Regions from separate parts of the Caballeronia sp. AZ1_KS37 genome, predicted to be linked through region 1. Evidence: predicted binding sites of a transcription regulator. Region 1 holds the regulator's gene; the other holds the start of a gene.

Region 1 (15,604 bases):
CTCGACGGGTTATGGCCTCACGCTCGGCATCCATACGCGTATCGACGAAACCATCGCGCACGTGATCTCGCGGGCGCATGTCGGCAACATCTATGTGAACCGCAATGTGATCGGCGCCGTGGTCGGCGTGCAGCCGTTCGGCGGCGAAGGGCTGTCGGGCACGGGTCCGAAGGCGGGCGGCGCGCTGTATCTGCAGCGTCTGCTCGCGAAGCGCCCGACCGGTCTGCCGAAATCGCTGGCGAGCACGCTCGTCGTCGATCAGGTGGCGTCGAAGGACACGCCGACGGCCGCGCTCACCGCATTGCGCGACTGGGCGATCGGCGAACGCGATCCGCAGACGGCCGCGCGTTGCGACGGTTATCTGCAGCATGTGATGGCGGGCGCGACGGCCGTGTTGAGCGGACCGACCGGCGAACGCAACACGTACACGCTCGGCGCGCGCGGCACGGTGCTGTGCGTGGCGGCGACGGCGAGCGGCGCGCGCGCGCAACTGGCCGCCGTGCTGGCGACGGGCAACAAGGCGTTGTTCTCCGGCTCGGCGGGCGAGCAACTGGCGGCGTCGTTGCCTTCTGCGCTCAAGCCGTTCGCGATGGTCAGGAAAGCGGCGGAAGACTTCGACGCCGTCTTGTTCGAAGGCGACAGCGATGAACTGCTGTCGCTCGTGAAGGAAGTCGCGAAGCGTCCGGGACCGATCGTATCGGTGCAGGGCGTGGCTGCGGGAGCGTTCGCCGACGCTGGCCACGACGGTGAAGACTACGCGCTCGAACGTCTGCTGACGGAACGCTCGGTGAGCGTGAACACGGCGGCGGCGGGTGGCAATGCGAATTTGATGACGATCGGTTGAGACACCCCTCGAACGCTCGGTTCAAACGAATTCAAACAATCGGCAGCAGGCACGGCGTAACGGAGACACGCGCGGCACAGGCTGCCATCCACACTGGAACACAGGAGAAGCTATGAAGCACACGATGACCAAGCTGGCGGCAGCCATGACGCTCGCCGGCCTGTTCGCGGGGACCGCAGCTGCACAGCAGGCAGAAGACGTGAAGGTTGGCTACGCCGGCCCGCTGACCGGTGCGCAGGCGCACTACGGCAAGGACATGCAGAACGGCATCACGCTCGCCGTCGAAGACTTCAACGCCACGAAGCCGGTGATCGGCGGCAAGCCGGTTCGCATCGTGCTGAACTCGGCGGACGACCAGGCCGACCCGCGCACGGGCACGACCGTGGCGCAACGCCTCGTCGACGATGGCATCAAGGGCATGCTCGGCCACTTCAATTCGGGCACGACGATCCCGGCATCGCGCATCTACGCGAACGCGGGCATCCCCGAAATCGCGATGGCGACGGCGCCCGAGTACACGACGCAAGGCTTCAAGACCGCCTTCCGCATGATGACCTCCGACACGCAGCAAGGCTCGGTCGCGGGCGAGTTCGCGGTGAAGACGCTGAAGGTCAAGAAGATCGCGATCGTCGATGACCGCACGGCGTACGGCCAGGGTCTTGCCGACCAGTTCGAGAAGGCGGCGAAGGCGGCGGGCGGCACGATCGTCGACCGTGAATTCACGAACGACAAGGCTGTCGACTTCAAGGCGATTCTGACGAAGATCAAGTCGACGAATCCGGACCTCGTGTACTACGGCGGCGCGGATTCGCAAGCCGGCCCGATGGTCAAGCAGATGAAGACGCTCGGCTTCCGCGCGCCGCTGATGGCGGGCGAAATGGTGAAGACCGACACGTTCCTGAAGATCGCGGGCGACGCGGCTGACGGCACGGTGGCATCGCTCGCCGGCCTGCCGATGGACGAAATGCCGGGCGGCGCGGACTACTCGGCGAAGTACAAGAAGCGCTTCAACGAAGACGTGCAGACGTACTCGCCGTATGCCTACGACGGGGCGATGGCCATGTTCACCGCGATGAAGGCTGCGAACTCGACGGATCCGGCAAAGTACCTGCCGTTCCTCGCGAAGACCGACATGCAGGGCGTGACGGCGAAGCACCTGTCGTACGACTCGAAGGGCGATTTGAAGAACGGCGGGATTACGCTGTATAAGGTCGTCGGCGGGAAGTGGACGACGTTGCAGAGCGTGGGCGGGAAGTAAGGGCTTGTCGCAGTGTTCGAACGGCCCGGTCGCGAAAGCGGCTGGGCCGTTTTGTTTTCTTCTAGCTGCTGACCGTTCGAACCTTTCTCGCGAACAGACCTTTCTGTCCCATGCCCTCGAGATAGCTCACTTCCATGCCTACCTCGAGTTCATCGGAATCCGCGTCGGACAGTGCGGAGTAGTAAAAGTAGAGTCTCTTGAGGCCGTGTTCCGGCCTGATGTAGCCATATTTTTCCGTCAGACTTTCAATTGTTCCCATCTTCCGGTCGGCCTCTGGCGTACCGGAATTAGGTTGTCGGTCGCGGCGTCGTTGGAACAGGTCGCTCAAGACATCGCGCTCGTCTCCTCGCGTCTCATCCATCTTGTCGATGACTTCGGACATCGAGATGCGATAGCTCACTTCCTTTAGCAACATTGTGCTTGGTCGTTCAGGCTTGGCGTCGCCATTACTGACTGACTGCGTGAAGGTCCAGGTGACGATCATGACGCGGATTCCCAGAGTCTTGAGTTTGCGGACCAGTGGGACATAGTCGCTGTCGCTTGCAATCAACACGACGACGTCAAAGTGCTTGTGGATCGAAAGGTCGAAGGCTTCGAGCGCAAGCCATACGTCGATCCCTTTTTCCTTTCCGGCGAAGTTCATCGGCAGATAATGCGCAGTGACATTCTCGCGCATCAACATGTCATCAACGACGCGATCGTAGTAGAACGCATCACCGCCTTTCTCTTTGCTCTTTTGCGCCGAGAAGCGTCCCCTGAAATAATGAGCGTCGATTACTTGACAGTTGCCAATGTCGACAGCTTCCTCGTCGGCAACCTTATAGCGGATGTACTCATGCAGCCCGGGAATCGAAATCCAGGCCTTCTTCTCATGCTGATGGTTGTAGTACTTGCTGACGCGATCGAAATAATTGCCATCGTAAAAAACGCCGATCTTGGTCAGTTGCCTCGCTGCGTGAGACATCGTGCAGTCGCTCCTTTATCGTTTATCGAAGTCGGCTCTCTGAATCGAGAGCGTGGATCCGATTATCCGAAGCTGCCAGATGTCTTCGATAGTGCAGGATGCTGAATTTAAGTTGCCCAGAAGCAGTTCAGTCGGACGCTTTCTTGATTCGCTTATTCCCCGTCACCATCGCCCGAACCAAATTCTCCCGCGTCCACACGCTCATCAGCACGGCCGCGGCGACGTGCACGCAGACACAAACCTCGACCGCGATGGCGAGCCACGCATGAATCTCCTGCGGCCAGTCCTCGCCCCAGAACGCATCGAGCCGCATGATCCACCCGGACAGCGCGAGCGCGAGAATCAGGAACCAGAGAAGGAGCGCCATCAACCCGCCAAGCGGATTGTGCGAAACGTGATGGATCGGCCTGGCCCTGGCAAGCGACCTCAGATAGTCGACGAGATGCGAGCGCGTCGGCCACCACGCCGAAAACCGCGCATGACGCGAGCCGACGAAACCCCAAACGATACGCGCAACGACAAGCCCGGCCGCGACATACCCGAGCACGCGATGCGTGGAATCCGTCGGTCCGAACAGATTCCACAAGACGATGCCCGCGACGGCCCAATGCGTCAGCCGGACGAAGCCGTCCCAGACTTTCACGGCGCGAGCGTCATTCGACTTCCGACTTCACGACCGCCAGCGTCTTCGTGTCGTAATAGATCTCTACCTTCTTGCCGTTCTTGTCGTGACCGTAGATTTCGTAGCAGTTGCCATCGACCTTGAACTTGCGGATCTTGTAGCCTTGCGCTTCAAGCTGCGCCTTGGCATCCGATTCCTTCATCCATTCGCTCTTCGGATGCGCCGTGCAATCCGCCTTCGCGAATGCCGCACCCGAAAAGCCCAACGCCAACGACAAAGCCAGAACCTTAAGCATCGCTAACTCCCGGTGTTTTCGAACTGGCTACTCTACTGCCACCGGAAGCGCGCTGCAAGCAGCTTGAAAGTTTGTCCGCTAGCGCTTGCCTTGCTGGCGAATTTGTTCGAGTGTCGCGCCCGGCGTGCTCTGGTCCCGCGGAATGCGAATCTCGATCACCGCGGGCAAGCCGGATTCCCGCGCGCGCTCGAACGCAGGCATGAACTGCTCCGTCGATTCGACCAGCTCGCCATGCGCGCCAAACGCGCGCGCATATGCGGCGAAATCCGGATTCGTGAGCTCCGTCCCGTGCACGCGATTCGGATAATGCCGCTCCTGATGCATGCGGATCGTGCCGTACTGCGCGTTGTTCACGACGATGAAAATCACCGGCAGCCGATACTGCATCGCCGTTGCGAGTTCGTTGCTCGACATCATGAAGCAGCCGTCGCCCGCAAACGCGATCACCGTGCGGTCCGGATACAGCGACTTCGCGGCGATCGCGGCGGGCACGCCGTAGCCCATCGCACCGCTCGTCGGCGCGCACTGCGACCGGAAATGCCGATACGAATAATGCCGATGGAGCCACGTCGCGTAATTGCCCGCGCCGTTCGTCAGGATCGAATCGGCGGGAATCGTCTCGGCGAGCTGACGCATGATTTCGCCGAGCTGCACATCGCCCAACATCGGGCGCGGCTTGCGCCACTCGAGATACGCGGCGTGCGCGGCTTCGGCGCTGCCATCCCATGCAACGCTGGCGGGCGCTTCCAGCGAAGCCAGAAGAGACGCGATCTCCGGCATGCCCGACACGATGGGCAATTCCGCGCTATACACGCGCCCGAGTTCCTCCGCGCCCTGATGCACGTGGATGAGCGTCTGCTTCGTCTTCGGGATATCGAGCAGCGTGTAGCCGCCCGTCGTCGATTCGCCCATGCGCGGGCCGAGCACGAAGAGCACGTCCGCATCGCGCACGCGCGCGGCGAGCGCCGGATTGATCCCGAGGCCGACATCGCCCGCGTAGTTCGGATGGTCGTTGGAGAGCGTGTCCTGAAAGCGGAACGCGCAGCCGACCGGCAGTTTCCACGCTTCCACGAAGCGCGCGAAGTCCTGCGTCGCCTCGGCGGTCCAGCCGCTTCCGCCCGCGATCACGAACGGCTTCTTCGCGTTCGCGAGCAGTTCGCGCAGGCGCTCCATCTGCGCCTTCGACGGCGACGCCGCCACGCGCTGATATCGCGGCGCGGGCGGCACGGCATCGACAGTTTCGGTCAGCATGTCTTCCGGCAGCGCGAGCACGACCGGACCCGGACGGCCGGACATCGCCGTGTGAAACGCGTGGCTCATGTATTCAGGCACGCGGCGCGGATCGTCGATCTGCGCGACCCACTTCGCCATCTGCCCGAACATGCGCCGATAGTCGATTTCCTGAAACGCCTCGCGGTCCATGTGATCGCGAGCGCATTGGCCGATGAGCAGGATCATCGGCGTCGAGTCCTGAAACGCGGTGTGCACGCCGATCGACGCGTGCGTCGCGCCCGGCCCGCGCGTCACGATCGCGACGCCCGGCTTGCCGGTGAGCTTGCCGACCGCCTCGGCCATGTTCGCCGCGCCCGCCTCGTGGCGGCAGACGATCGTCTGAATCTGCTCGGTCTCGTCATGCAGGGAATCGAGCACGGCGAGGAAGCTCTCGCCGGGCACGCAGAACACGCGCTCGACGCCGTGATGGACGAGCGCATCGACGAGCAATCGCGCGCCGGTGGTTTGATCCTGTGAGGAAGGGACAGCGGACGTCATGCGAAGAAGTCTCCTTTGATTGTCCGGCGCGGCTTCGATGCGCGCGGAGCCTAAAGCTTACGCCGCCGCGCCCACGCGCGGAAACGGGCGAAGCGGAATCTTTTTCCGGGCAAACGCCCGCCCTTGCGATGCACGGCGCGCTTCCATCAGCCGAAATACCCCTTTTTCTCACCCCTTATCCAGCGATGGACAAAGACTCAAGTTCGCAATAATGGCTTCACTGAAAAGCGGACACGGCAACGAGCCAAGTGGGTCCGCTTGCTAAAGATCGCAGTTTCACCTCATCGGGGGCAAGTTTGAACATTCGTAAATTCATCGGCGCGAACAGCCGCGACGCACTGCGCCAGGTTCGTGAAGCGCTCGGCCCCGATGCCATCGTGTTGTCCAATCGCACGCTCGATGACGGCTCGGTCGAGATCGTCGGCGTCGCGGACAGCGACATCGCGTCGATCTCGCCCGCCGCGAAGGAACAGGCAGCACGTTCGGCGGGCACGTCGCGCGCCGCGCTGGCCGCCGCTGCAGCCGCGATGCCGGCGAAGCAGTCGGCCGCGAATCCGTACGCGAGCGGCGATGTGTTCTCGTCCGTCTTCGGCGCGAACACCGATGCGGACGATGAATTTCACGCCGAGCCGGAAGCTCGCGCAGAAGACGACACGCCGCCGACGATGGCCGATTCCAATCCGTGGCTGATCGAGCATGCGAAGCGCATCGCGCAGCAGGCGTCGATGCCGTCGAACCGTCCGCTGACCGCGTCGGCTGCGATCGCACGCGGCATGGGCGTGCCGGTCCCGGTGACTGCGCAAGAGACGCGCGTCGAAAAGACGGCGGACTCGGCCCGCTACGCCATGCGTCAGCAAACGAAGCGCGCGGAAGCCGCCGTCGAGCCGAAGGTCCAAACGCCCGACTGGGCACGCGAAGCCGCGCAAATCGCCGCGCGCCGCGCCGCGCAGAAGATCAACGCGAGCGCGCCGCACGCCGAAGCAGCCGAGGCGAACGCCGCGCCGGCATCGAAGGAACACGCATTCGATGGCTTGCCCGCGAACGCGGCGGCCGTCGTCACCGAAGCGATCCGCACGCGCATGGAGCAGGTCGTCAACGAAACGGTGATGAACGAGCTTTCGTCGATGCGCTCGATGATGGAAGAGCACTTCTCCGGTCTCATGTGGGGCGAGCGCCAGCGCCGCAACCCGACGGGCGGCGCGCTCACGAAGCGTTTGTTCGCCGCCGGTTTCTCGGCGCAGCTCGTCCGCATGATGGTGGACAACATGCCGGAACTCGAGAGCGTCGAAGGCGCGCTCGAGTGGGTGCAGCAGGTGCTCGAATCGAACATTCCGGTGATGGACAGCGAAGACGCGCTGATGGAACGCGGCGGCGTGTTCGCACTGATGGGCCCGACTGGCGTCGGCAAGACGACCACGACGGCCAAGCTTGCCGCGCGCTGCGTGATGCGCTTCGGCGCAAGCAAGGTCGCGCTGCTCACGACCGACAGCTACCGTATCGGCGCGCACGAGCAACTGCGCATTTTCGGCAAGATTCTCGGTGTGTCGGTTCACGCGGTGAAGGACGGCGCGGACCTGCAACTCGCGCTTTCGGAACTCCGCAACAAACATATCGTGCTGATCGACACGATCGGCATGAGCCAGCGCGATCGCATGGTCTCGGATCAGATCGCGATGCTGTGCGGCGCGGGTCATCCGGTGCAGCGCATCCTGCTGCTCAACGCGACGAGCCACGGCGACACGCTCAACGAAGTCGTGCAGGCCTACAAGAGCGCGGCGGACCAGCCGCCGCTCGCGGGCTGCATCCTGACCAAGCTCGACGAAGCGACGAATCTCGGCGGCGTGCTCGATACGGTCATCCGCTACAAGCTGCCGGTGCATTACGTGTCGACCGGTCAGAAAGTGCCGGAGAACCTGTACGTCGCGACCAAGCGGTTTCTCATCAAGAGCGCGTTCTGCATCCCGCGCGACAACTCGCCCTTCGTGCCGCAAGACGAAGAAACGCCTGCGCTGCTGTCCGCGTTGTCCGCGCGCGCCACGACCGAACTGCATGAGGTGCACTTTGGATAAGTTCGTGCTCGACCAGGCGGAAGGCCTGCGACGGCTCCTTACGCGCGCCGGTTCGCGCGTGGTGGCGGTCGCGGGCGCACCGGCGGGCATCGGATGCACGTCGGCGGTGGTGAATCTCGGCGCGGCGCTTTCCATCCACGGCAAGGACGTGCTCGTGATCGACGAGCACCGCAACGCGGGATCGGTGAGCCGTCTCGTGGGCACCGAAGACGCGGGCGCGCTCGCCTCGGTGATGTCGGGCCGGCGCATGCTCGGCGATGCCGTCGAGCGCACGCCGTTCGGCTTCTCGCTGATGGCCGCGCCGCGCGACGAACGCATCGTTCACGATGCCGCGCAATGCCGCGCGCTGCTCGACGGTCCGGCGGACATCGTGCTGATCGATGCGCAACTCGATCGCCACGGCGCGCTGTCGACGCTCGCGGCGCAGGCGCATGACTTTCTTATTGTGACGCGGGTAGCCGCGTCGGCGATCACCGAGGCGTATGCGTGCATGAAACGACTGCACTACGCCCATGCGATCGGCCAGTTCCGCGTGCTCGTCAATCACGTGCAGAACCCGGCCGACGCGGCGGTCGCGTTCGACAACCTGTCGGGCGTCGCGAGCCGGTATCTGGCCGTGTCGCTCGTGCAGGCGGGATATGTGTCCGAGGATGCGCGCGTCGCTCGGGCGATGGAACTCTCACGCTGCGCAGTCGAAGCGTTCCCGGCCACGGCCGCGGCGCGCGACTACCGCGCAATCGCGGCGGAGCTCCTGCACTGGCCGATGCGCCCCGCGCCTTATATGCGCGATGCGGGCGGCCAGGCCGACGCGCGAAATCCGGTTAGCGACTCTGTACAGGGCGCGCGGGAGGCGTCGCATCGTGCGGCTGCGCTTCACGACTTTGCATTGAGCAGCACGGCGTCGATGTGATCAAGATAGGTGACCAAGATGTATAACGCCCAAGGCAAACTCTCACAGTCGGAAGTGCTGACGAAATACGCACCGCTCGTTCGACGGCTGGGGCTCCAACTCGTCGCCAAGATGCCGGCGAGCGTCGATCTCGACGATCTCATTCAGGCCGGCATGATCGGCCTGCTGGACGCGGCGAGCCGCTACAAGGAAGATCAGGGCGCGCAGTTCGAAACATATGCGAGCCAGCGCATCCGCGGCGCGATGCTGGATGAGCTCCGCGCGAACGACTGGCTGCCGCGCAGCATGCGCAAGACGTCGCGCGAAGTGGAATCGGCGGTGCACAAGGTCGAGCAGAACCTCGGCCGCGCGGCGAGCGAGCAGGAAATCGCCGAACACATGAAGATGCCGCTCGACGAATATCAGTCGATGCTTCAGGACCTGCACGGCAGCCAGCTGATCTATTACGAAGACTTCGATCGCTCCGCCGACGACGAGCCGTTCCTCGACCGCTATTGCGTCGATCGTTCGGATCCGCTGTCCGCGCTGCTCGACGACAGCCTTCGCGGCGCGCTGATCGAAGCCATCGACAAGCTGCCCGAGCGCGAGAAGCTCCTGATGAGCCTCTATTACGAACGCGGCCTGAACCTGCGCGAAATCGGCGCGGTGATGGAAGTGAGCGAGTCGCGCGTGTGTCAGTTGCACAGCCAGGCGGTCGCGCGTCTGCGCACGAAGCTGCGCGAGCAGGCGTGGACGAGCGTCGAGGCCTGACGTTCTCTAGCTGATCTCGAAGTCCCGCGTCTCGGCGAAGACCGTTTTCCCTTCGCCGAGACTTTTCGCGCGGTACATCGCGCGGTCGGCGGCGCGCAGCACGGCGGTCATGCCGGTTTGATGCGCGGACGCCGCGCTCGAAAGCAGGCATGCGCCGATGCTCGCCGATACCGACACCGGCCGCTCCTGCACCGACGTAATTTCGCCGAGCGCCGAATGGATGTTGTCGGCCACCGACAACACGGCGTCGCGGTCGCGCATCTGATGCGCGAGCACGACGAACTCGTCGCCGCCCAGACGCGCGATGGTGTCCGACTTGCGCATGCGCTTCGCGAGCGAGTCCGCGAAGGCTTGCAGCAGCAGATCGCCGACGGCGTGACCGTAGGTATCGTTCACTTCCTTGAAGCCGTCGAGATCGATCAGAAGGAGCGCGGTGGCGTGATCGCCATTGGCTTCGGGCGCGTTCATCGCGCGATCGACGACTCTTTCCAGCGCGTACCGGTTCGACAGACCCGTGAGCGGATCGGTCGATGCCTGACGCGCTAGATCGCGATTCGCGTTGCCGAGCCGATCGACGAGCACGCTCAGATACACCGATGCGCCGAGTACGCTCAGCGCGAGCCCGATCGCGGCGGGAAGATTCTCGTGCCACCACGGCTGCCAGACGGCCATCGCCGTGACGATGATGAGCGCCGTCGCGCACGATACGGCGAGCGTGCGCTTGCCGTATCGGCATCCCGAACCGATCAGAAACCAGAACATCACCCAGAGAAGCGACAGCGCCGTTGCGCCGCCCGCGGCGAGCGCGAGCCCGAGGATCGTCTGATCGGCGATGGTCGTGACGGTCAGGCGTGCAACAGAAGGCGCGCTCATGCGGCTGACGATCAGAAGCGTGATCGCCCCATAAGACACATAGAGCGCGACGAGGCGCGTGGTCAGGAAGGCATCGTGTGAAGGGCGGAGCCACGCGAAAACGCCGTAAGCCAGAAGAACCACCGCTCCCATCCAGACCCGCAGCGTGGCCTGCTCGCGTTCCGGATTCCGGTGTTCGGACCATGCGAAGGCATAAGTCCGGCGTGCCGGTTGATGCGCCTGCTCCATACTGAACCCCTGGATGGTGATTTCTTTCTTTTATCTTGCTGCCAAGTACTGCGGCCCCGTCGCATGGCATCGGCTGAATGGAGTGGTATCGAGTTGCACCGAGCGAGCGATCCGCTATTTTGCAACGTTTTGCGAAGACGCTGTGTTTCGTGTAAGAACAGCTTAAGAACGTCCATTTCTCATTCACGGCGATGCGCGACGAATCCATTTCTTTGGCTGCCGAATGGCTGCCCGTTTGCAATAGCGAAGACGTGCCGGAAGGCGGCGCGCGCGGATTCATCGTGGCCGATGAGCGGATCGTCGTGTGGCGGGACAGCATCGGCGCGGCGCATGCGTGGCGCGATTACTGTCCGCATCGGGGCGCGCAGTTGTCGCTCGGGCATGTGATGCGCGATCAGATCGTGTGTCCGTATCACGGCTGGAGTTACGACATCGAAGGACAGTGTTTGCGGATTCCGTCGAATCCTTCATTGCGTCCGTCGAAGCGCGCGTGCGCGACGACTTTCGTTTGCGAAGAGAAGTACGGCGTTATCTGGATGTGTTTCGGCGAGCCTGCGTATGCGCTCGATTTCTTTCCCGAAGCCGCGATTCCCGGTGGCCGGCGCATCAATCTCGCGCCGCAGACGGTGAGGTCGTCGGCGCCGCGCGTCGTCGAGAATTTTCTGGACATGGCGCATTTCTCGTTCGTGCATGCGGGGATTCTGGGCGAGGACACGCATACGGAAGTGCCCGATTACGAAGTCGTCGCGAGCGATGAAGGTCTGGAAGCGCGGCAATGCCGATACTGGCAACCGGCGGGAATGCCGGGGCAGGGCGGCGGCGCGATGATCGATTATGTGTATCGCGTGAAGCGGCCTTTGATCGCGAAGCTGACGAAGATGGCGTCGGGCGGGCAGGGCGCGCTGCATATCATGCTGGCGGCGTCGCCGGTGACGCAGACAGAGACGCGCGCGTGGCTCGTCTCGATTCACGAGGATGATTCGACGCATTCCGATCGCGAGCTATACGACTTCAATATGGAGATTTTGATGCAGGACACGCCGGTGGTGGAGTCGCAATGGCCGCAGCGCTTGCCGCTCGATCTCGATGCGGAGTTGCATCAGAAGTGCGATCGGATGGCGGTGGCTTATAGGAGGTGGTTGGCGGGGATGGGGTTTGGTTGGGGGACGACGACGGCGAACCGCGAGGGCGGACTCGAGTAGTTTCGACTGCGACGGCTGTCGAGTGGAAACGCTTGGCGCGCCCGGCTGGGATCGAACCAGCAACCCCTGCCTTCGGAGGGCAGTACTCTATCCATTGAGCTACGGGCGCATCGGAGAAGGGCTTGCGGAAGAACTACACACGCCGTAAGACGGCTGCAAGGCCCATGCGAATCCGAGAGGATACCTGTTTTCCGTGACGCCGTCCATTGTGCGGGACCGAGCGCCCTGCGCGGAACGAGTCACAAAGCATCACACGATTCGGGTAAACGCCCGCTTCACCGCCCCGGCCACCCCGCGCCGACAGTTAAGCGTTCCGTCTATAATCGACCGTGCCTTTCCCCAAGGCGCGCCTAGCGCACTGCCGTAGCTGTCACGCTGTCACTGAACCGACTCACACCAAAAAACGGGAGACGAGACAAGCATGAGCGAAGCACCCCACGGAGCCCCGATCAAGACACCCGGCCAACTCATCGCCGCGGTCATCGCGGGATTCGGCATCCCGGTCGCCATCATCATCCTGCTCGCGGTGTACGTGAACAATTCCACGCGCACCGGCGCCGGCACGGACATCGAGCAGTCGGTCAACGCGCGCATCGCGCCCGCCGCACAAGTCGATGTCCGCGACGCCAACGCGCCGCGCGTCTACAAGTCCGGCGAGGAAGTCTTCAAGGCCGTGTGCTCGGCCTGTCACGCGACAGGCACCGCCGGCGCGCCCAAGTTCGGCGATGCCGGCGCATGGGCCCCGCGCATCGGCGAAGGTTACGACACGCTGCTGCACAACGCGCTCAACGGCAAGGGCGGCATGCCCGCGCGCGGCGGCACCAGCCCCGACGATTACTCCGACTTCGAAATCGCGCGCGCGGTCGTCTATATGGCGAACGGCAGCGGCGGCAAGCTCGCGGAACCGGCGCAACCGGCATCGGGCGCCGCGGCTGCATCGAGCGCGGCAGCGCCCGCCGCAGCCAGTTCGAACGAAAATGCTCAGGCCGCCGCAGCGGTCGCGGCGCTCGCATCGGTGCCGGCGGTTGCATCGGCGGCGCCGGCCGCGGGCGCGCAAAGCGCCGACGCCGCTCAGGCGGGCAAGGCGCTCTACGAGCAGGTCTGTCAGGCGTGTCACGCGGCGGGCGTGCTCGGCGCGCCGAAGTTCGGCGACAAGGCCGCGTGGGCGCCGCGCCTGAAAGAGCCGATGGACACCGTCTACAACTACGCGCTGCACGGCAAGGGCGCGATGCCGCCAAAGGGCGGATCGAACGCATCGGATGCAGATGTGAAAGCCGCCGTCGATTACATGGCGAACGCGGCGAAGTAAGCGAAAAAAAACCCCGCGCGAGCGCTCGGCGCGAGCGGAGTTTTTCATCAGCAAGACGGCAAACCGTTCACGTCTTCTGCAACATCGCCTTGAGCATCGCCATGCGATCTTTCGGCGACAAAGGCGCTTCTTCGGCCGTCGGCGGCGGCGCATCGTCGAGCAGCATCTCTGGGATGAACCGCGACGGCTCGCACACCACCGTCTCCCGCGCGCGCTTTCTCTTCTTGCACCAGTTCAGATGCAGACTGCGCTGCGCCCGCGTGATCGCGACATACATCAGCCGGCGCTCTTCCTCGATGCGCGAATCGTCGACGGGCGCGTCGTCGTCCGAACTGCCGCGATGCGGCATGATGCCTTCCTCGACGCCCACCAGAAAGACGTGTGGATACTCCAGCCCCTTCGACGCATGCACCGTCGACAGGCGCACTGCATCCGGGTCTTCTTCCTTGCCTTCGAGCATCGACATCAGCGCGACGGTCTGGATCAGGCCGAGCAGGTTCTTGCCTTCATCGGCGAAACCGTCGGCGGTGTCGAAACCGGTCTGCTCCGCGCCCGGCGCGGCTTCCGGCTTCGTGCCCTTGCGCTTCAGCCATTCGAGAAATTCGAGCACGTTCTGCCATTTCGACTGCGCCTGGCGCTCGTCGTACGCGTCATAGAGATACGACTCGTAGTGGATGGCTTCCATCATGTCGTCGAGAACTTCGGTCGCGGGATCGCGCGCGGCGCGGTCCGACAGACGCCGGATCCATTCGCAGAACGTGCGCAGCGGCTCGACCTGCCGCGCCGACAGACGCGCCTCGATGCCGCCCATGAACACCGCCTCGAACAGCGACACCTTCGCCGCGCCCGCGAATGCGCCGAGCGCTTCGAGCGTCGTGTTGCCGACACCGCGTCGCGGCGTGGTGATGGCGCGGATGAAAGCGGGATCGTCGTCGGGATTGGCGATCAGCCGCAGATACGCGATCAGATCCTTGATCTCGGCCTTGTCGAAGAACGATTGCCCGCCCGAGAGCACATAAGGAATGCGCTCCCGCCGCAACACCTGTTCGAAGATGCGCGCCTGAAAGTTGCCGCGATAGAGAATCGCGTAATCGCGAAATTGCGTGCGCCGCTCGAACTTGTGCGCCGACAAGCGAAACACGACGGATTCCGCCTCGTGCTCTTCGTCGTTGCAGCCGGTGACGGTGATCGTGTCGCCCATGCCGTGCTCGGACCAGAGCTTCTTCTCGAACAGCTTCGGATTGTTGGCGATGACGTTGTTCGCCGCCGTCAGAATCCGCACCGTCGAGCGATAGTTCTGCTCCAGCTTGATGACATGCAGCTTCGGGAAATCCTTGCCGAGTTGCGCGAGATTTTCGATGGTCGCGCCGCGCCAGCCGTAGATCGCCTGGTCATCGTCGCCGACGGCCGTGAACGCGGCGCGCGGACCGGCCAGCAGCTTCACGAGTTCATACTGGCACGCGTTCGTGTCCTGATATTCGTCGATCAGCAGATAGCGCAGGCGGTTCTGCCACTTGTCGCGCACCTGCTCGTTCTCCGCGAAAAGCTGCGCGGGACGCAGGATCAGATCGTCGAAATCGAGCGCCTGATACGCGTGCAGCGTCGCGGCGTAACTCCGATAGACGATCGCCGCCTGATGCTCGTCCTCGTTGCTCGCGAGCACGGACGCCTGATCGGGCGAAACCATCGCGTTCTTCCACAGCGAGATGATCGACTGGATCTTGCGGATCAGGCCTTTGTCCGTCGTGCCGAGCTGTTCCTGAACCATGCCGAAGCAATCGTCGGAATCCATGATCGAGAACTGCGGCTTGAGTCCGACGTGTTCCGCTTCCTGCCGCATGATCTGCACGCCGAGCGAGTGGAACGTGCAAATCGTCAACTGATTGACGGGAATCTTGCGGCCTTCCTTGCCGGGCGTCGTGAGCGTCTTGCCTTCGAGGAGCTTGGCCGTGCGCTCGCGCATTTCGAGCGCGGCCTTGTTCGTGAAGGTGAGCGCGGCGATGTGCTTCGGCTCGAAGCCGCGCCCTTCGATCAGATGCGCGATCTTCTGCGTGATGACGCGCGTCTTGCCGCTGCCCGCGCCGGCGAGCACGAGACAGGGACCATCGAGATAGCGCACGGCTTCGCTTTGCGCGGCGTTCAGACCAGCGGACATCGTTTTGGCTTTGGAGTTTGGGCGCGCCTGGCTGTGACTTGCGCGCGAAAGGAGAGCGCGATGTTAACACGATAGAGGCGGCGCGGTTCCGGCCCCTGTTCGTGCCACAATATCCGGTCAATTCAACGACAGGACGATGCCCGCATGGACACAGCACTCAAAGTCGGCGTAATGGGCTACGGCCTCGCCGGCGCGACGTTTCACGCGCCCGTCATCGAGCACTGCGGCCACGCCGAAGTCACGGCCATCGCCACGTCGCAGGCCGAGCGCGCGCAGGCCGATTATCCGAACGCGCGGATCGTCGCGGATTTCGACGCGCTGCTCGCCATCGACGAACTCCAGTGCGTCGTCGTCG
Region 2 (15,604 bases), on a different contig from region 1:
CTGGTGAAGTGAGGAAGCAACAGGTCCAATGGCAGGGTGACGCCATGGAGCGAGAGAGACGCGCCTGAGCAATCGGGCCGTCTCTACCTTTGAAGGGTTGGCTTTTGAAAGACTGGTCCCGGAGAGTCAACCCTCGTTTTCCCGCTGAGGCATGCGATGAAGAGTCACAAGAAAATGGCGGCCATCGCGCTCGCGGCGAGTGCGACGGTCTCGATGATGCCGATGAGCGCGCGCGCCGATGCAAGCGCCGGCGTGATCTGGGCCGCGAACCCGGTCGGCGTGCAGTCGATGCCCGATGCGCAGGCGCTCGCGCTCTTGCCTTCGAGCGGCTACGTGCCCTTGCAGACGTCGGGCGGCAAGTGCCTGCTCGTCGCGCGGCGCGGAACGCAGATCGTCGCAGTGGAGTTGTCGCCGCTCGCGATCGGCGCGAAGGTGATCGGCTGGAAGCCGCAGCAGATCGACATGAGCACGGTCACGTCGAAGTGGGGCTACGTGCCGCCGAAATCGTCGATCGATACGAAGAGCTTCCGCAATCCCGTCACGAGCACGATCTCGGAAGCGAACAAGACGGATACGTCGAAAGGCGGATCGTATGCGCGCGCGAGCAGTTGGGGCAATGGCAACGTCGAAGCGCATAGCAGCGCGATCGCGTCGGCAACGGGCGAGACCGAAGCCGCCGAATCGGTGACGGTGAACGGCAAGACGTATCGCAAGTACAGCCACTTCAGGCCGGCGACAGCCGAAGCGCCGATGGCCGCATCGGATGAATACTTCTGTCAGTGATGCACGCGCTTCATGTCGTGGCGGACTTCCGTTCCACGACCGGCGGCACGGGCAAGGCGACGTCTTCGACGGGTCGCGATTCAGTGCCGAAACGCGCGACCGAGAACGAGAACGTGTTGACGCCGTTCTCGCTCGTCGCCGACACGGTGCCGCGATGCATCTCGGCCACCGCCTTCACGATGGCAAGCCCGAGGCCGTGATTCTCGCGGCTATTCGTGCGCGAACTTTCCGCGCGATAGAAGCGGTCGAAGAGATGCGCCATCACATGCGGCTGGATCGATTCGCCGGGATTGGCCACGGCGATGCGAATGCGCCCATGTTCCCGCGTGATGGCCACGGAAATCGTCGCGCCGGGCGCGCAATGCTGAATTGCGTTCATCACGAGATTGGACAGCGCACGGCCGAATAGCGACGTATTGACGAACGCGCGCGCATCGCCGTTCGCGACGGCGCGCACTCGCGCTTCTTCCAGCGGAATCTCGAGAAACTCCAGTGTGCGATTGACCTCCGCCGCGAGCGACACTTCGACGAGTCCCGTCGCGCGTTCGCCTTGATCGGCGCGCGCGAGAAACAGCATGTCGTTGATGATCGCGCGCACGCGTTCGAACTCCTCGAGATTCGATTGCAGCGTGTGACGCAGCTCGTCGATCGAACGATCGCGCGTCAAGGCGACTTCCGTCTGACCGATGAGAATCGTGACCGGCGTGCGCAATTCGTGCGCGACATCGGCGTTGAAGGATTCGAGCCGGCCATATGCGTGATCGAGCCGTTCGAGCGCGCCATTGAAGGACTTCGCGAGATCTTCGAGTTCCATCGGCAGCGCGCGCGTGTTCAGGCGTTGCGATCGATTGGTCGGGCTCAGCTTCGATGCATCGCGCGTGAGGCGCGTGAGCGGTGCGAGGCCGAGCCGCGCGACCGAATAACTCAGCAGCAGGACCGCGACCGTGGCGAGCGCCATCAGCGCGGCGAGCGCGAGACCGAACGCGCGCATCGTATGAACGTTCGGCGAGCAATCGATCGCGACGAAGAGCTGCAGCGGCGGACGATCCCCGTTGGGCGGAATCGTGAGCGTGGTCATCAGCATGTCGTAGGCGCGATCTTCCGGACGGAAGTGAACGTAACCGCCCATCACGCGCTTGACGACGCGGCCCGCGGGCGGCGAGCCGTATTCATAGCGCGGATCGTTGCTGGACACGGCAAAGAGCGTGGAGCCGTCGCGCGGGGTGATGTCGGCGAGCTTCTCCTTCGCGATCTTCCATTTCTCCGGCGTCGATACATGCGTGACGATGAGCCGCGCAATCTCCGCGCGATTGTCGAGCGAGTCGCGCAAATGCTGCTCCAGTTGCACGCGCAGCACGAGAAAGAGTCCCGAGCCGACGAGCGCAAACACGAACAGCGCGACGAGCGCGAACATGACGGCGAGCCGCCGCGAAATGGAGCGTTGCGTGCGCGGCTCGCGCGCGTCGCGTGCCTCGCGTGGCGTCGACGATATCCACTGCGTGTTCATGATGGTCTCGCGTCTTCCCTTGCTTCGCGCATGTCGCGAACTTCGCGCACTTCGAGCACATAGCCCATGCCACGCACGGTATGAAGCAGTTTGGTGCGGAACGGTCCGTCCAGTTTCGCGCGCAGCCGCTTGATCGCCGTTTCGACGACGTTCGTGTGACTTTCGAAATCGACTTCCCAGACGAGCTCGGTGATCGCGGTCTTCGAGAGAATGTCGCCGTGACGGCGCGCGAGCACCGAGAGCAACTGAAATTCCTTCGCGGTGAGGTCGAGCCGCACGCCGTCGCGTGTTGCGCGGCGGCCGATCAGATCGACATACAGATCGCCGACCGATATCAATGTCGATTCCTGCGCGCGCGTGCGGCGGGCGAGCGCATGCAGACGCTCGACGAGTTCGAGAAACGAGAACGGCTTCGTGAGGTAATCGTCCGCGCCTTCGCGCAGGCCGCGCACACGATCGTTGATGTGATCGCGCGCGGTCAGCATGATGACCGGCGTCGACTTCTGGAGGCGCAGCGCCTTCAATACCGCGAAGCCGTCGCGTCTTGGCAGCATCACGTCGAGCACGATCACGTCGTAGTCGTATTCGATGGCGAGATGCGTGCCTTCCTCGCCGTCCATCGCGACATCGACGACCCAGCCTTGCTCGGTCAACCCCGAGCGCAGGTAATCCACCACTTTGTGTTCGTCTTCGACTATCAGGACTTTCATGCCTGGCACCTGTGCGCGTTCAGTGTGTGTTTACCGCATTGTTCAACTGCTAACTATACGAGCCTCGCGGGCATCGTGCTTACGTTTTCTTTCTACTCGCCCGAAGTAGTTGCGTTCGCAAGCTTCTGATCGTCGTTCGATGCAGTGTCCCATCCGCCGCCCAATGCCTTCACGAGCGCCACCGATACGGTGCGCTGCTGTCCGCGAATCTGCACGTCCTGTCGTTCGCTCGTGAGCAATTGCTGCTGTGCGGTGATGACGTCGAGATAGGCGACGAGCCCGCCCGAATAACGATCGTTCGCGAGCGACAGCAAGCGTTGCGCATCGACGACCGCGGCGTGCGACTGTTTCGCCGCGCCGTCCAGCACCGACAATCCGACGATGCCGTCCTGCACTTGCTGAAACGCGCCGAGCACCGTCTGCCGATAATTCGCGACGGCCGCGACATAGCCTTCGTTCGCGAAATCGACGGCTGCCGAGCGCCGTCCGCCATCGAAGATGACCTGGCTTGCCATCGTCCCGATGGTCCACAAAAGGCTCGGCGCGGAAATCAGACTTGAGAACGCCGTGCTTTCCCAGCCGACCGTGCCGTTCAACGTGAGGCTCGGAAAGAACGCCGCTTTCGCGACGCCGATCTGCGCATTGGCCGCGGCCATCGCACGCTCGGCGGATGCGACATCCGGCCGGCGTTGCAGTACATCGCTCGGCACGCCGAGTGGAATCGGCGGAAGCGGGCGTTCGTTCAATTCAGGCGCGATCGAGAATTGCGGCGCGGGCGTCCCGACGAGCGCGGCGATCGCATGTTCGAATTGCGCGCGCTGATTGAGCAGCAGTTGCGCCTGCACGCGCGTCTGATCGAGTTGCGCTTGCTGCTGCAATACATCGAGGCCTGACACCGCGCCGAGATCGTGTTGCGCCTGCACGTAATCGAGCGCTTTCTTTTGCAGCACGACAGAACGATTCAGCACGTCGATCTCCGCATCGAGCTCGCGCATCGAGAAGTAGTCGCTGGCGAGATCGGTGGTCAGCACGAGACGCGCATTCGCGAGATCGTCGCGCGACTGATCCGCCGATGCATGCGCGGCCTCCACTTCGCGACGGATGCGGCCGAACAGATCGACGTCGTAGTTGACCGTCGGCGCGAGCTTCAGATCGCTTTGAACGGTAGCGTTGCTCGGCGTCGCGTAGTTGGTGACGGGCCGGTTCTTCGAAATGCGCGAGCGCGACGCGTTTGCACCGAGATCGACTTCAGGCAGCGCCAGCGCGGATGTTTGCGCGAGCGTCGCGCGAGCCTGTGCGTAGTGCGCGCTCGCCGCGGCGAGCGTCTGATTCTGTGCGAGCGCCTGCGTTTCGAGACCGTTCAACGTCACATCGCCGAAGCCTTGCCACCAGTCGAGCGCGAGCGGCGCATGCGACGGCTCGCCCACGCGCCAGTACGAATCCGTCTTCCACGTAGGCGGCGTTGCGGCGACGGGCCGATGATAGTCGGGCCCGACCGTACACGCGGCAAGCAGCGAGACGAGCGTGATGCCAAGCGCGGTCTTCATGATGCGGCCTTGCTGCCCGACGCGGGCTGTCGTTGCGTTTGCTGCGGCGCGATCACGACGTGATCGCCATCGGCGATCGAATCGCTCGGGTTGATGATGACCTTGTCGGTCGCGTCGATTCCGCTCTCGATTTCGAGCGATTGTCCGAGATCCTGCGCGATCACGATCTTGCGCAGGCTCACATGACCGTTGCCATCGACGACCGCGAGACGTGGACCTTCGGAACGGAAGAGCAGCGCGTTGCCTGGCACGAGCAGACGCGCGTGCGCGGTCGCGGGCACGGCGACCTGCACATACGCGCCGGGCCGTAGCCGCCCATCGGGATTCGGCAGCGTCACTTCGACTTGCAACGAGCGCGTGGGCACGTCGATCGCGCCGGAGATGTGCGTGATCTTGCCGTGGAACTGTTCGCCGGGCAGCTCCGCCTGCGTGACCGTCACGTCCTGTCCGACCGATACGTTCTGCGCGTAAGCCTGCGGCAACTGCACGAACACGCGCAACGGGTCCGACTGGGCGAGCGCGAAGAGCGCGCGGCTCGTGCCGCTGCCCGCATCGATCAGATCGCCGACATCCACATTGCGCTGCGTGACGACGCCCGCAAAAGGCGCGACGATGCGCTTGAACGATTCGAGCTGACGCAGACGCTTCACGTTGGCATCGGCGGCCGCGAGATTCGCGACGTCCTGGTTGTACGTGCTCTGACGCTCGTCGAGTTCCTGTTGCGACACGGCATCGCGCTGACGCAATTGCTGCCAGCGTTCGAGCGAGCTCTTCGCGAGTCCGAGGCTCGATGCCGTCTGATCGCGTTGCGCGACCGCTTGCGCAAGCTCCTGATCGATCTCGGGCGTGTCGAGATCGGCGAGCAACTGGCCTTGCTTCACGCGCGATCCGATATCGACGTACCAGTGCAGCAGATAACCCGTCGCACGCGCATAGATCGGCGATTCGACGAAGCCGCGCAAGGTCCCCGGCAACGTCGTTTCGCCGCCGCCATCGGTCTCTTTAGGCATGACGACGTTCACGTATTGCTGCGCGTTCTGCTGCGTGCGCGCGGCGATGGAATGGCCATGCAGCACATCGGTGACGACCGTGCGCGCCGCGCCTATCGCGAGCAACGCGAGCACGATCACGAGCGCGATCTTCGCGCGTTTCCATTCGACGTTGCGCGGCGGCAGCGCGGGCCCTTCGTTCGGGTCGCGAGCGGGAATCGCAAGCGATGCGTGGTTCTTTTCAGTCATGTTCGTCGGGATGCTTTGATGTCAGTGTTGGCCGCTGCCGTCTTCATGTTGCGTGTTACCTCTTCGCGCGGCGCGCCGTGCAAGACGTGCGTGAATGCCTGCGAAGACGAGCGGCACGAAAAAGAGCGTGGAAACCGTTGCGAACAGCAGGCCACCGATCACCGCGCGGCCGAGCGGCGCGTTTTGCTCGGCGCCTTCGCCGAGGCCGAGCGCCATCGGAATCATGCCGATGATCATCGCGAACGCGGTCATCAACACGGGGCGTATGCGGCTCGCGCCCGCCTCGAGCGCGGCGGTGAGCGGCGGCATGCCCGCGTTCAGACGCTGTCGCGCGAACGAGACCATCAGAATGCTGTTCGCGGTGGCGACGCCCATCGTCATGATCGCGCCGGTCAGCGCGGGCACGCTCAGGTGCGTGCCGGTGAGAAAGAGCATCCAGATGATGCCCGCGAGCGCGGCGGGCAATGCGCTTACGATGATGAGCGGATCGATCCACGACTGGAAGTTCACGACGATCAGCAGATACACGAGCACGATCGCCATCGCGACGCCCAGTCCGAGGCCGACGAACGACGTCCGCATCGTCTCGACCTGACCGCGCACGACGATCTGGCTGCCGCGCGGAAGCGTCTTCTGCGCTTCATCAACGAGTTGATTAACCTGGCGCGCGACGCTGCCGAGATCGCGGCCTTCGACGCTCACGAAGAGATCGATCACGGGCCGGATGTTGTAGTGCGTGACTACCGCGAACTGATTCTTCGGCGAGAGGCGCACGAGGTTGCCGAGCAGTTGCGTGGGACCGTTGAGCGATGCGGACACGGGCGTTCGCAGCAGTTCGTCGATCGATGAAATCTGATACTGCGGCGTCTGCACCGCGAGGTTGTATTCGACGCCGTTGCGCGGGTTGAACCAGAATCCCGGCGCGGTTTGCGAGCTTCCCGAAAGCGAAACCAGCACGTTCTGCGCGACGTTGCTTGCGGACAGATTGAGTTGCTGCAGGCGCGTGCGATCCATCTGCAAATCGATGGCCGGTTCGTCTAGCTTCTGCTGGATGTGCGTATCGACATTGCCGGGAATCATGCGGATCTGCTTCATCAGCTTGCTCGCGACTTCGAAGTTCGCCTGGCCGTTCTGCCCTTGAATCTGCACGTCGATGGCGGCGGGCAAGCCGAAGTTGAGAATCTGCGTGACGATGTCCGCAGGTTGAAAGAAGAATTCGACGCCGGGAAAGCGGCGCGGCAGGAGCGCACGCAATTCGTCGATGTACTTTTGCGTCGGCGAATGATCCGCGTTGAGCGCGACCTGAATTTCGCCGTCGAGCGTGCCGATCGTTCCGGCATTGCTGTACGACAGGTTGATGCCGCTATAAGGCAGACCGAGGTTATCCAGTATCGTCGCGAGTTCGTCTTGCGGCACGATCTGGCGCACGACCTTTTCGACTTCATCCGCGAGTCGCGCGGTCTCCTCGATGCGCGTGCCGGTCGGCGCGCGCATGTGCAGGCGAATATCGCCCGCATCGACGCTCGGGAAGAAGTCTTCGCCGAGCACGAACACGAGGCCCGCCGACAACAGGCAGAAGCCGAGAAAGAGCGTCGCGAACAGACGCCGCTTCACGAGCAGGCTCGACAGAATCACGATATACGCGCCGCGCATGCGCTCGAAGCCGCGATCGAAGCGCTGATGCAGACGCACGAAGAGATTCGGCTTTGCCTTCGCATCGGGTGCGTGCGCGTGGCCCATCAACAGCATCGCGAGCGTCGGTACGAGCGTGCGCGAAAGGATGTACGACGCGAGCATCGCGAACACGACGGCTTCCGCAAGCGGCACGAACAGGAACTTGGCGACGCCGGTGAGAAAGAACATCGGCACGAACACGATGCAGATGCACAGCGTCGAGACGAGCGCGGGCACCGCGATTTCACCTGCGCCTTCGAGGATCGCGTCGTGCAGATTCGTGCCCATGTGCAGATGACGCTCGATGTTCTCGATCGTGACGGTGGCATCGTCGACGAGAATGCCGACTGCGAGCGCGAGGCCGCCGAGCGTCATGATGTTGATCGTCTGCCCGAGCGCATGCAGCACGATCAGCGACGAGAGAATCGAGAGCGGTATCGAGATCGCGATAATGCAGGTGCTGCGCCAGTTGCCGAGAAAGAGCAGGATCATCGCGGCGGTGAGCGCGGCGGCGATGAGCGCTTCGCGCACGACGCCTTGCACGGCGGCCTTCACGAACACCGACTGATCGAAGAGCGCGCTGATCTTCAGATCGGAAGGCAGCGACGCCCGCGCTTGCGGCAAGAGATCATGCAACGTATTGACGATGGACAGCGTCGACGCGTTGCCGTTCTTCAGCACCGAGATCAGCACGCCGCGATGCCCGTCCTGACGCACGATGTTGGTCTGCGGCGAGAAGCCGTCGCGGACGTGCGCGACTTCGCGCAGATAGGTCGTCGCGCCGTTGATCGTGCGAACCGGAATGTCGTTCAGGCCCGCGACGGTCGCGGGCGAACCGTTCATGTCGACCGTATATTCGCGCGGGCCGATCTTTGCGGTGCCGGTCGGAAGGATCAGGTTTTGCGCGTTGACGGCCTGGACGACATCGGTCGGCGTGAGTCCTTTCGCGAGCAGCGCGCGCGTGTCGAGATCGACGGAGATGAGGCGCGTCTTGCCGCCATACGGATAAGGCACGGCCGCGCCCGGAATCGTCACGAGTTGAGGGCGCAAGAAATTGAGCGCGGTATCGTTCAGGTCCTGCTCGGATTGCTTCGGACTCGAAAGCCCGAGCTGAATCACCGGAATGCTCGACGCCGAATAGCTGATGACGAGGGGCGGCGTCGCGCCCGGCGGCATCTGCTTCACTTGCGCCTGTTCGACGGCCACTGTTTGCGCGATCGCGGTCTGGATGTTCGCGGTGGGCTGCAGAAAGAGCTTGATGATCGCGATGCCTTGCAGCGATTGCGACTCGATGTGCTCGATATTGTTCACCGTGGTCGTGAGGCTGCGCTCGTTGACCGACGTGATGCGATTGGCCATGTCCTGCGCGGAAAGGCCTGTGTAGTTCCAGATGATGCTGACAACCGGAATGTCGATTTCGGGAAGCACGTCCACAGGCGTCGTCATGAGGACGAACGGCGTCGCCAGCAGGATCATGATGGCCATCACGATGAACGTGTATGGCCGCTTAAGCGCAACGTTGACTATCCACATTGAGTCGTTCGGAAGAAGCTGGGAGAGGGCGCTGCGAATGAGGCGAATGCAACGCGCGGGACGCAATGACGGAGCGGGGCGTGCGGTTCGCCATCAGTGTCGTTATGGTAGTGGCCGGGTGCCAACGACAATATGACGTGAATATGGCGCCGATGTCAGATAAGGCGGTTTGAAAGCAAGCTTGCGAAAGCCCATGGTAGGGCGGAGCATTCGCATCGGACAGCGGGGAATAGCGAAGCGCGAGCGCGGGTTACGCGCTTCGAAGGGACGCGAGCGAGACGGCGCGGAAGGCCGCGCGTGTCTCGTTCGATGAGCGTGCGTTACTGCGGGGTTTGACCGAGCGGCGTCGTCGACATCGTGCGTCCCGAAGACGACGAACCGTCGCTGGACGAGCCATATGCGCTTTGCGCGCTGACCTTGGCTTCGGCTGCCTGGATGTCGTTGGGATAGAACGCATCGCGCTCGGACGGGTTATAGCCGGCTTGTTCGACGCGTTGCAGATCCGCTTTCACCTGCGCGCGCGTGAGACCTTCGGATTGTGCGAGCGCGGCGAGCGGCGCGGCAGCAAGGGCAATTACAGCGATGCGTGTGACTAGTTTCATGGCGCACTCCTCATGCGGTAAAGATGAACGGGACGTGCGGTTGCGCGATATGCAGCGTCGGCACGCTCGCTACAGCCACCACTGAATTCTATTTGTCGTACCGTGACGAGATGCTGGCGATGAGATGACGCTTTGGTCAGATTGGGGCTGTCTGTGAATGCGCGCAGCCGGTGATAGACTCGCCCGCGAGACGCGCCTTGTAAGCTACCTGAACAACATCGTTCGCGGATGTTGTCCCCGATATCCCATCAGGACTCGATAAATTGCCGTTCAATCTGCCGACCACGGCCACCGCGCCGTTTTGCCCATCGGAAGTCAAAGGCTCCGTCGCCGTTTCGCCGGGCGCGCCGCTATGGAAGAAGCTTCTGCAATTCGCGGGGCCGGGCCTGCTCATTTCCATCGGCTATATGGACCCGGGCAACTGGGCGACGGATATCGAAGCCGGCTCACACTACGGCTATAGCCTGCTCTTTGTCGTCGTGTTGTCGAGTCTTGCGGCGATGGTGCTGCAATGTCTTTCGATGCGCCTTGGCATCGTCACGGGAAAGGATCTCGCGCAGCTATCGCGTGAGCGTTACGCGAAACCGGTCGCGAGCGTGCAATGGATGCTCGCGGAGTTATCGATCATCGCGTGCGATCTCGCGGAAGTGCTCGGCGGCGCGCTCGCGTTTCATTTGCTGTTCGGCGTTTCGCTGATGTGGGGCGTGGTGCTCACCGCATTCGATACGCTCATCGTGCTGGGCCTGAAAGGCAAGAACTTTCGCGATCTCGAAGCCATCATGCTCGGGCTCATCGCGACGATCGGCGTCGGTTATATCGTCGAGCTCGTGCTCGTCAAACCGCATTGGCCTTCGGTTGCTGCCGGGCTCGTGCCATCGATTCACGCGTTGAGCGATCGCGAGCCGCTTTATCTCGCGATAGGCATTCTCGGCGCGACCGTGATGCCGCATAACCTGTATCTGCATTCCTCGATCGTGCAGACGCGCGTGGTGAATCGCGATGCGAAGAGCCTTGCATCGGCGATCAATCTTTCGCGGCTCGATACGATCGTGTCGCTCGTTCTCGCGCTGCTGATCAATGCGGCGATCCTGATTCTCGCGGCATCGGCATTTCACGCGACGGGACACACGCAAGTGACCGAGATCGAAGATGCGTACAAGCTGCTTGCGCCTATCGTGGGAACCGGGCTTGCGGCGATTCTCTTCGCGGTGACGCTCTTTGCATCGGGCCAGAGTTCGACGTTCACCGGGACCATTGCAGGGCAGGTCATCATGGAAGGGTTCCTGCAACTGAAAATCCCGTGCTATCAGCGCCGATTCATCACGCGGGCGCTTGCGCTCGTGCCAGCCTTGATCGGCGTGTACGTGATGGGCAACGGCGCGGTCGGCAAGCTGCTCGTCGCGAGTCAGGTCGTGCTGAGCCTGCAACTGCCGTTCGCGCTTTATCCGCTGATCCGGATGACGAGCGATCGCGGCCTCATGGGAGCGTTCGCGAACAAACCGTTCATGAAGCTCCTCGCGTGGGCGCTGTTCGTGGTCATCAGCGCGGCGAACGTCTGGCTCGTGGTGCAGACGGTCGCGGAGTGGCTCGGCTGAAATGAAAAAGCGCCATGCACGATTCGATGTGCATGGCGCTTCGTCAAGCCGCGAGCGTTGTCTACTTCACCACCGCCGCCGGCGCATCCGACTTGACCGAGACCGGCGCGGGAAGCGCCGCTTCGACAGGCCGCGTTTCATCGACCGTGGTTCTGCCGCCATCGCGGAAGAACGCCTGTTCCGCGGCCTTGTTCAGCACGAGAATACTGATCCGCCGATTCGTCGGCTCGTCGACGACATCCTTGTTGAGCGGCAGCACGTCGGACAGTCCGCGCACTTGCAGCACCTTGCTTTCCTTCATGCCGCCCGCGACGAGCGCGCGCCGCGCGGCATTCGCCCGCTCGCTCGAAAGCTCCCAGTTCGAATAGCCCGCCTGACCGCCGGAATAGGGCACCGCATCCGTATGCCCCGCGATCGACACGCGGTTATCGACATCGTTCAGCGATGCGCCGATGTTCGTCAGAATCGTCGTCACATAGCTTTCGAGTCTCGAACTGCCCGATGCGAACATCGGCCGCTTGAGCGAATCGACGATCTCGATACGCAAGCCTTCACTCGTGATCGCGATGCGAATCTGATCCTTATACGCGCGCAGCGCAGGCGTCTGCTCGATGAGCGCCATCAGCTTCTGCTTGAGTTGCTGCAGCTTGCGCAAGTCGTCCATCGCAACGGCAGCGCGCGCGATCGATTGCGGCACCGGTTGCGTCTGGGTCTTGTTGCCTTCACCCGGACGCGTGCTCGACAGATCCCTGCCGCCGCCCGCGATGACGCTCGTATGCGCCGACGCGCCGCCATCGTTGCCGAACAATGCGGAAAGCGGCGTATTGAAGTATTGCTCGATGCCTTCCTTGTCGTACTTCGATGTCGATCCGAGCAGCCACATCAACAGAAAGAACGCCATCATCGCGGTGACGAAGTCGGCGTAGGCGATCTTCCATGCGCCGCCATGATGGCCGTGTCCGTGCGCCTTCTTCTTGCGCTTGACGACGACAGTCGGCGCAAGCACGGACTGCAGCGGATCGCGTGACGGTTTCTCAGCCATGTGCGTTGGTCCTTTGCGTACCCGATGTCATCACGAAGCCGCCTTCGGCATCTTGGTGGCACGAACCGCGTCGTCGAGTTCCTTGAAGCTCGGACGATCGGCGGTAAAGAGCACCTTGCGGCCGAACTCCACCGCGATCGTCGGCGCATAACCGTTCATCGATGCGAGCAGCACGGACTTCACGCACTGGAACGGCTTCGCTTCGGCCGCGCCCTTCGCGTTGAGCAGGTCCGCGAGCGGGCCGATGAAGCCGTACGCCAGCAGAATGCCGAGGAACGTGCCGACGAGCGCACCCGCGATCATCTCGCCGAGCACGGCGGGCGCGGCGCCGACCGAGCCCATCGTGTGCACGACGCCCATCACCGCGGCGACGATACCGAATGCAGGCAGGCCATCGGCCATTTTCTGAATGGCGTTCGCGGCGATCGAGCTTTCGGTGTGGTGCGTGTCGAGCTCTTCGTCCATCAGATCCTGCATTTCGAGCGCGTTGACATTGCCCGCCGACATCATGCGCAGATAGTCGACGATGAAGTCGAGCAGATGATGATCGGCCATGACGTGCTCGTACTTCTGAAAGACCGGGCTGGACTCGGGCGCATCGACATCGGCTTCGAGCGCCATCATGCCTTCCTTGCGCGCCTTCTGAAGCAGTTCGTAGAGCAATGCGATCAGCGCGAGATATTTCTCTTTCGTGTAGCCGCCGCCCTTGAACGCCTTCGGAATCGATTGCAACGTTTTCTTGAGCGTCGCGGTCGGATTCGACACGACGAACGCGCCGATCGCCGCGCCGAAAATACACAGCAGCTCGAACGGTTGCACGAGGGCCGCGAGGTGGCCGCCGACGCCGACGAAGCTTCCGATCACCGAGCCGATGACCAACAACCATCCGATGATGACAAACATGATTTCTCCGCAAAAGTCCGGGCGCCGCGGGCCGTGCGTGCTCGGGATTGAGACGCGCACGGCTCGCGACGCATTGTTCGCTTGTTGTTGGACTTATCGGCGCGAAAGTGCCGGAGATTTAGGGTGTCGCGCGCAAGTTTTTCTTCGCAGATGTTTGCGGCGTAAATGTTACGTTCGTGGCGCCGCTTACTTCGCAGGTAATGGATCGCGTGATCATGTTTCGTCTAACATCGGTTGCATGAACTCGACCCTCGTACATCCGGCCGTTCGATCGGACGTCGGCGCGCTATTGCGCGAATGGCGTCAGCGCAGGCGCATGAGCCAGCTCGATCTCGCAGGCGTTGCGGACGTGTCCACGCGTCACCTGAGCTTCGTCGAATCGGGCCGCTCGCTGCCGAGCCGGGACATGCTGATGCGCCTCGCCGAGCAACTGGACGTGCCGCTGCGCGAGCGCAACACGCTGCTCGTCGCGGCCGGTTATGCGCCGGTTTATCGCGAGCGCGCGCTGGCCGATCCGCAACTTTCCGCTGCCAGGCGTGCTGTCGATCTCGTGCTCAAAGGGCATGAGCCGTATCCCGCGCTCGCGGTCGATCGTCATTGGACGATGATCGCGGCCAACGCGGCTTTCGCGCCGCTCGTCGCATCGGCGGATGCGCAATTGCTCGTGCCGCCGGTCAACGTGCTGCGGCTGTCGATGCATCCGCAAGGTCTCGCCGATGCCATCGACAACTGGCACGAGTGGCGCGCGCATCTGCTCGCGCGCCTGCGCCGGCAAATCGACGTGTCCGGCGATGCGACGCTCGTCGCGCTCATGGCCGAACTGGAGGCGTATCCCGCGCCGCGTCACGCGACCCACGAGCCGCGCGGCGAGACCGATCCCGTCGTCGTGCCCTTGCGTTTGCGCACGCAGCACGGCGTGCTGTCGTTCTTGAGCACGACGACGGTTTTCGGCACGCCCGTCGACATCACGTTGTCGGAGCTTGCGATCGAAGCCTTCTTTCCCGCCGACGATTCGACCGCCGCCATCCTTCGCGAACTCGCCGACGCAAGACGTTGAGCTTGCGTCGCGCCGCGCATGCTTACAGAATTGAACCTAGTCGACATGCGCGGATCAATGAGAAAGCAGGCTGCGCGCCGCATGGCGCGCAGCGTGTGTCAGCTTATGTCCAACCAACGCGGAAGGCAGCGATGATTCAAACATTCGAACAAGTGATCGGCGGGCAAACGATGCAGTTTTGCGCCAGCATCGCAGAGGGCGGCGGGCCGCTGCGCGTCATCATCAGCCGTGCGGATTCGGCGGAATCGCTCGTGATCGTCGAAGCGGACGGCATCATCGGCGCGATCAAGGCCGAAGTGGAAGCGCCCGATACGCTCGTTGCCGATGCCGTTCGCAAGGCGCAGCAGGAAGCGCTCATCGAGCGTGCGCTGGAAACCGGCGCGGTGCAGACCACTAGCCTGTAACGCTCTTCGTCCACGAGCATCAGTAAGCATGCCCGCGCGGCTTTCAAGGCCGCGCGGGCATTGCTTTATGCGCGCGATGGCCGCCCGGCGTTCTACATGCGCGGTTCGCCGTTTTTCGGATCGGCGGGCACCATCGGCGTCGCGGAATCCGGGCCGTCAGGCATGTCCGGATCTTCGGGGTTCGGCGCGGCGTCGGGATCGAGCAGCTTGTCCGGGTCCGGTTCGAGCGGCTCCTCGGGGGAGCGGGGCATTGTCGACATAGTGTTGTCCTCAAAAGATTCGCGGCTTTACCTGGGCGTTGCAACGGCCGTTCCCGACGTCCGTCTCTAAGTAACACGTTCTTCGGCGTTCGCGCTCGCCGGATTGTTCACATGACGCGCGATCGACGCGGCGCACAACAGAAGCGCGACGGAGATCGCCGCCGACCAGCGCACCGCATCGACGATCTGGTGCGCGCTCGCCGCGCCGTCGCCATGAGCCGCGAGCGCGCCGAACGCCGCGACGCCGATCGCGCCCGCCGCCTGCCGCGCCGTGTTGAGCACCGCCGACGCCGTGCCCGCACGCGGCTGGCCGACGGTGCCGAGCAGCGCGGTCGTCATCGCCGGGACCGCGAGTCCCATCCCCGATGGAATCAGCAGGAACGGCACGAGCAGCGCGGCCGTGGGCGTCGTCGCATCGACGAAGGCGAGCGCGGCGAAACCGGCGGCGTCGAGCAGCGCGCCGAAGATCATCGGGCCGCGCGAGCCGAAGCGCGCGACGACAGGGCCGCTCGCCAGGTTCGAGATCAGGAATCCGCCCGTCAGCGGCAGGAACGCGAGGCCGGTCTGCAAGGGCGTGTGACCGAGCACGCGCTGCAAATACAGGCTCAGCACGAAGACCATTCCATAGTAGGTGAGATTCACGCCGATACCGAAGGCCACGGCCGCGCTGAACGTGCGCTCGGCGAAGAGCGACAGCGGCAGCATCGGCGTGCGGCTTTCGCGCTCGATCGCGATGAACGCGCCGCCCG

Evidence for each region. Region 1 encodes FliA, which starts transcription of late flagellar genes. Its sites were predicted from a motif close to CTAAAGTTTNNNNNNNNNNNGCCGNTA; they were not measured.
Region 2: a site for FliA is predicted at 13,229-13,255, ahead of motA (flagellar motor stator protein MotA). Genes of this name have one in related genera too.

What each region holds. Positions count from the first base shown of each region.
Region 1 covers NZ_JALQDP010000024.1:142,980-158,583, reverse strand. The annotation lists gene putA (trifunctional transcriptional regulator/proline dehydrogenase/L-glutamate gamma-semialdehyde dehydrogenase) at 1-844, shown strand, start outside; gene NCS00_RS14000 (branched-chain amino acid ABC transporter substrate-binding protein) at 957-2,102, shown strand; gene NCS00_RS13995 (NYN domain-containing protein) at 2,164-3,066, opposite strand; gene NCS00_RS13990 (cytochrome b/b6 domain-containing protein) at 3,194-3,709, opposite strand; gene NCS00_RS13985 (PepSY domain-containing protein) at 3,720-3,983, opposite strand; gene NCS00_RS13980 (thiamine pyrophosphate-binding protein) at 4,062-5,753, opposite strand; gene flhF (flagellar biosynthesis GTPase FlhF) at 6,050-7,822, shown strand; gene NCS00_RS13970 (MinD/ParA family ATP-binding protein) at 7,815-8,732, shown strand; gene NCS00_RS13965 (RNA polymerase sigma factor FliA) at 8,751-9,482, shown strand; gene NCS00_RS13960 (GGDEF domain-containing protein) at 9,489-10,583, opposite strand; gene NCS00_RS13955 (Rieske 2Fe-2S domain-containing protein) at 10,796-11,785, shown strand; tRNA gene NCS00_RS13950 (tRNA-Arg) at 11,819-11,894, opposite strand; gene NCS00_RS13945 (c-type cytochrome) at 12,207-13,094, shown strand; gene NCS00_RS13940 (UvrD-helicase domain-containing protein) at 13,162-15,249, opposite strand; gene NCS00_RS13935 (oxidoreductase) at 15,394-15,604, shown strand, end outside.
Region 2 covers NZ_JALQDP010000030.1:63,529-79,132, forward strand. The annotation lists gene NCS00_RS16510 (hypothetical protein) at 1-12, shown strand, start outside; gene NCS00_RS16515 (hypothetical protein) at 157-783, shown strand; gene NCS00_RS16520 (heavy metal sensor histidine kinase) at 794-2,290, opposite strand; gene NCS00_RS16525 (heavy metal response regulator transcription factor) at 2,287-3,000, opposite strand; gene NCS00_RS16530 (efflux transporter outer membrane subunit) at 3,093-4,547, opposite strand; gene NCS00_RS16535 (efflux RND transporter periplasmic adaptor subunit) at 4,544-5,785, opposite strand; gene NCS00_RS16540 (efflux RND transporter permease subunit) at 5,807-8,992, opposite strand; gene NCS00_RS16545 (DUF4148 domain-containing protein) at 9,313-9,594, opposite strand; gene NCS00_RS16550 (Nramp family divalent metal transporter) at 9,858-11,189, shown strand; gene motB (flagellar motor protein MotB) at 11,251-12,231, opposite strand; gene motA (flagellar motor stator protein MotA) at 12,262-13,134, opposite strand; gene NCS00_RS16565 (helix-turn-helix domain-containing protein) at 13,373-14,191, shown strand; gene NCS00_RS16570 (hypothetical protein) at 14,323-14,595, shown strand; gene NCS00_RS16575 (hypothetical protein) at 14,688-14,855, opposite strand; gene NCS00_RS16580 (MFS transporter) at 14,922-15,604, opposite strand, start outside.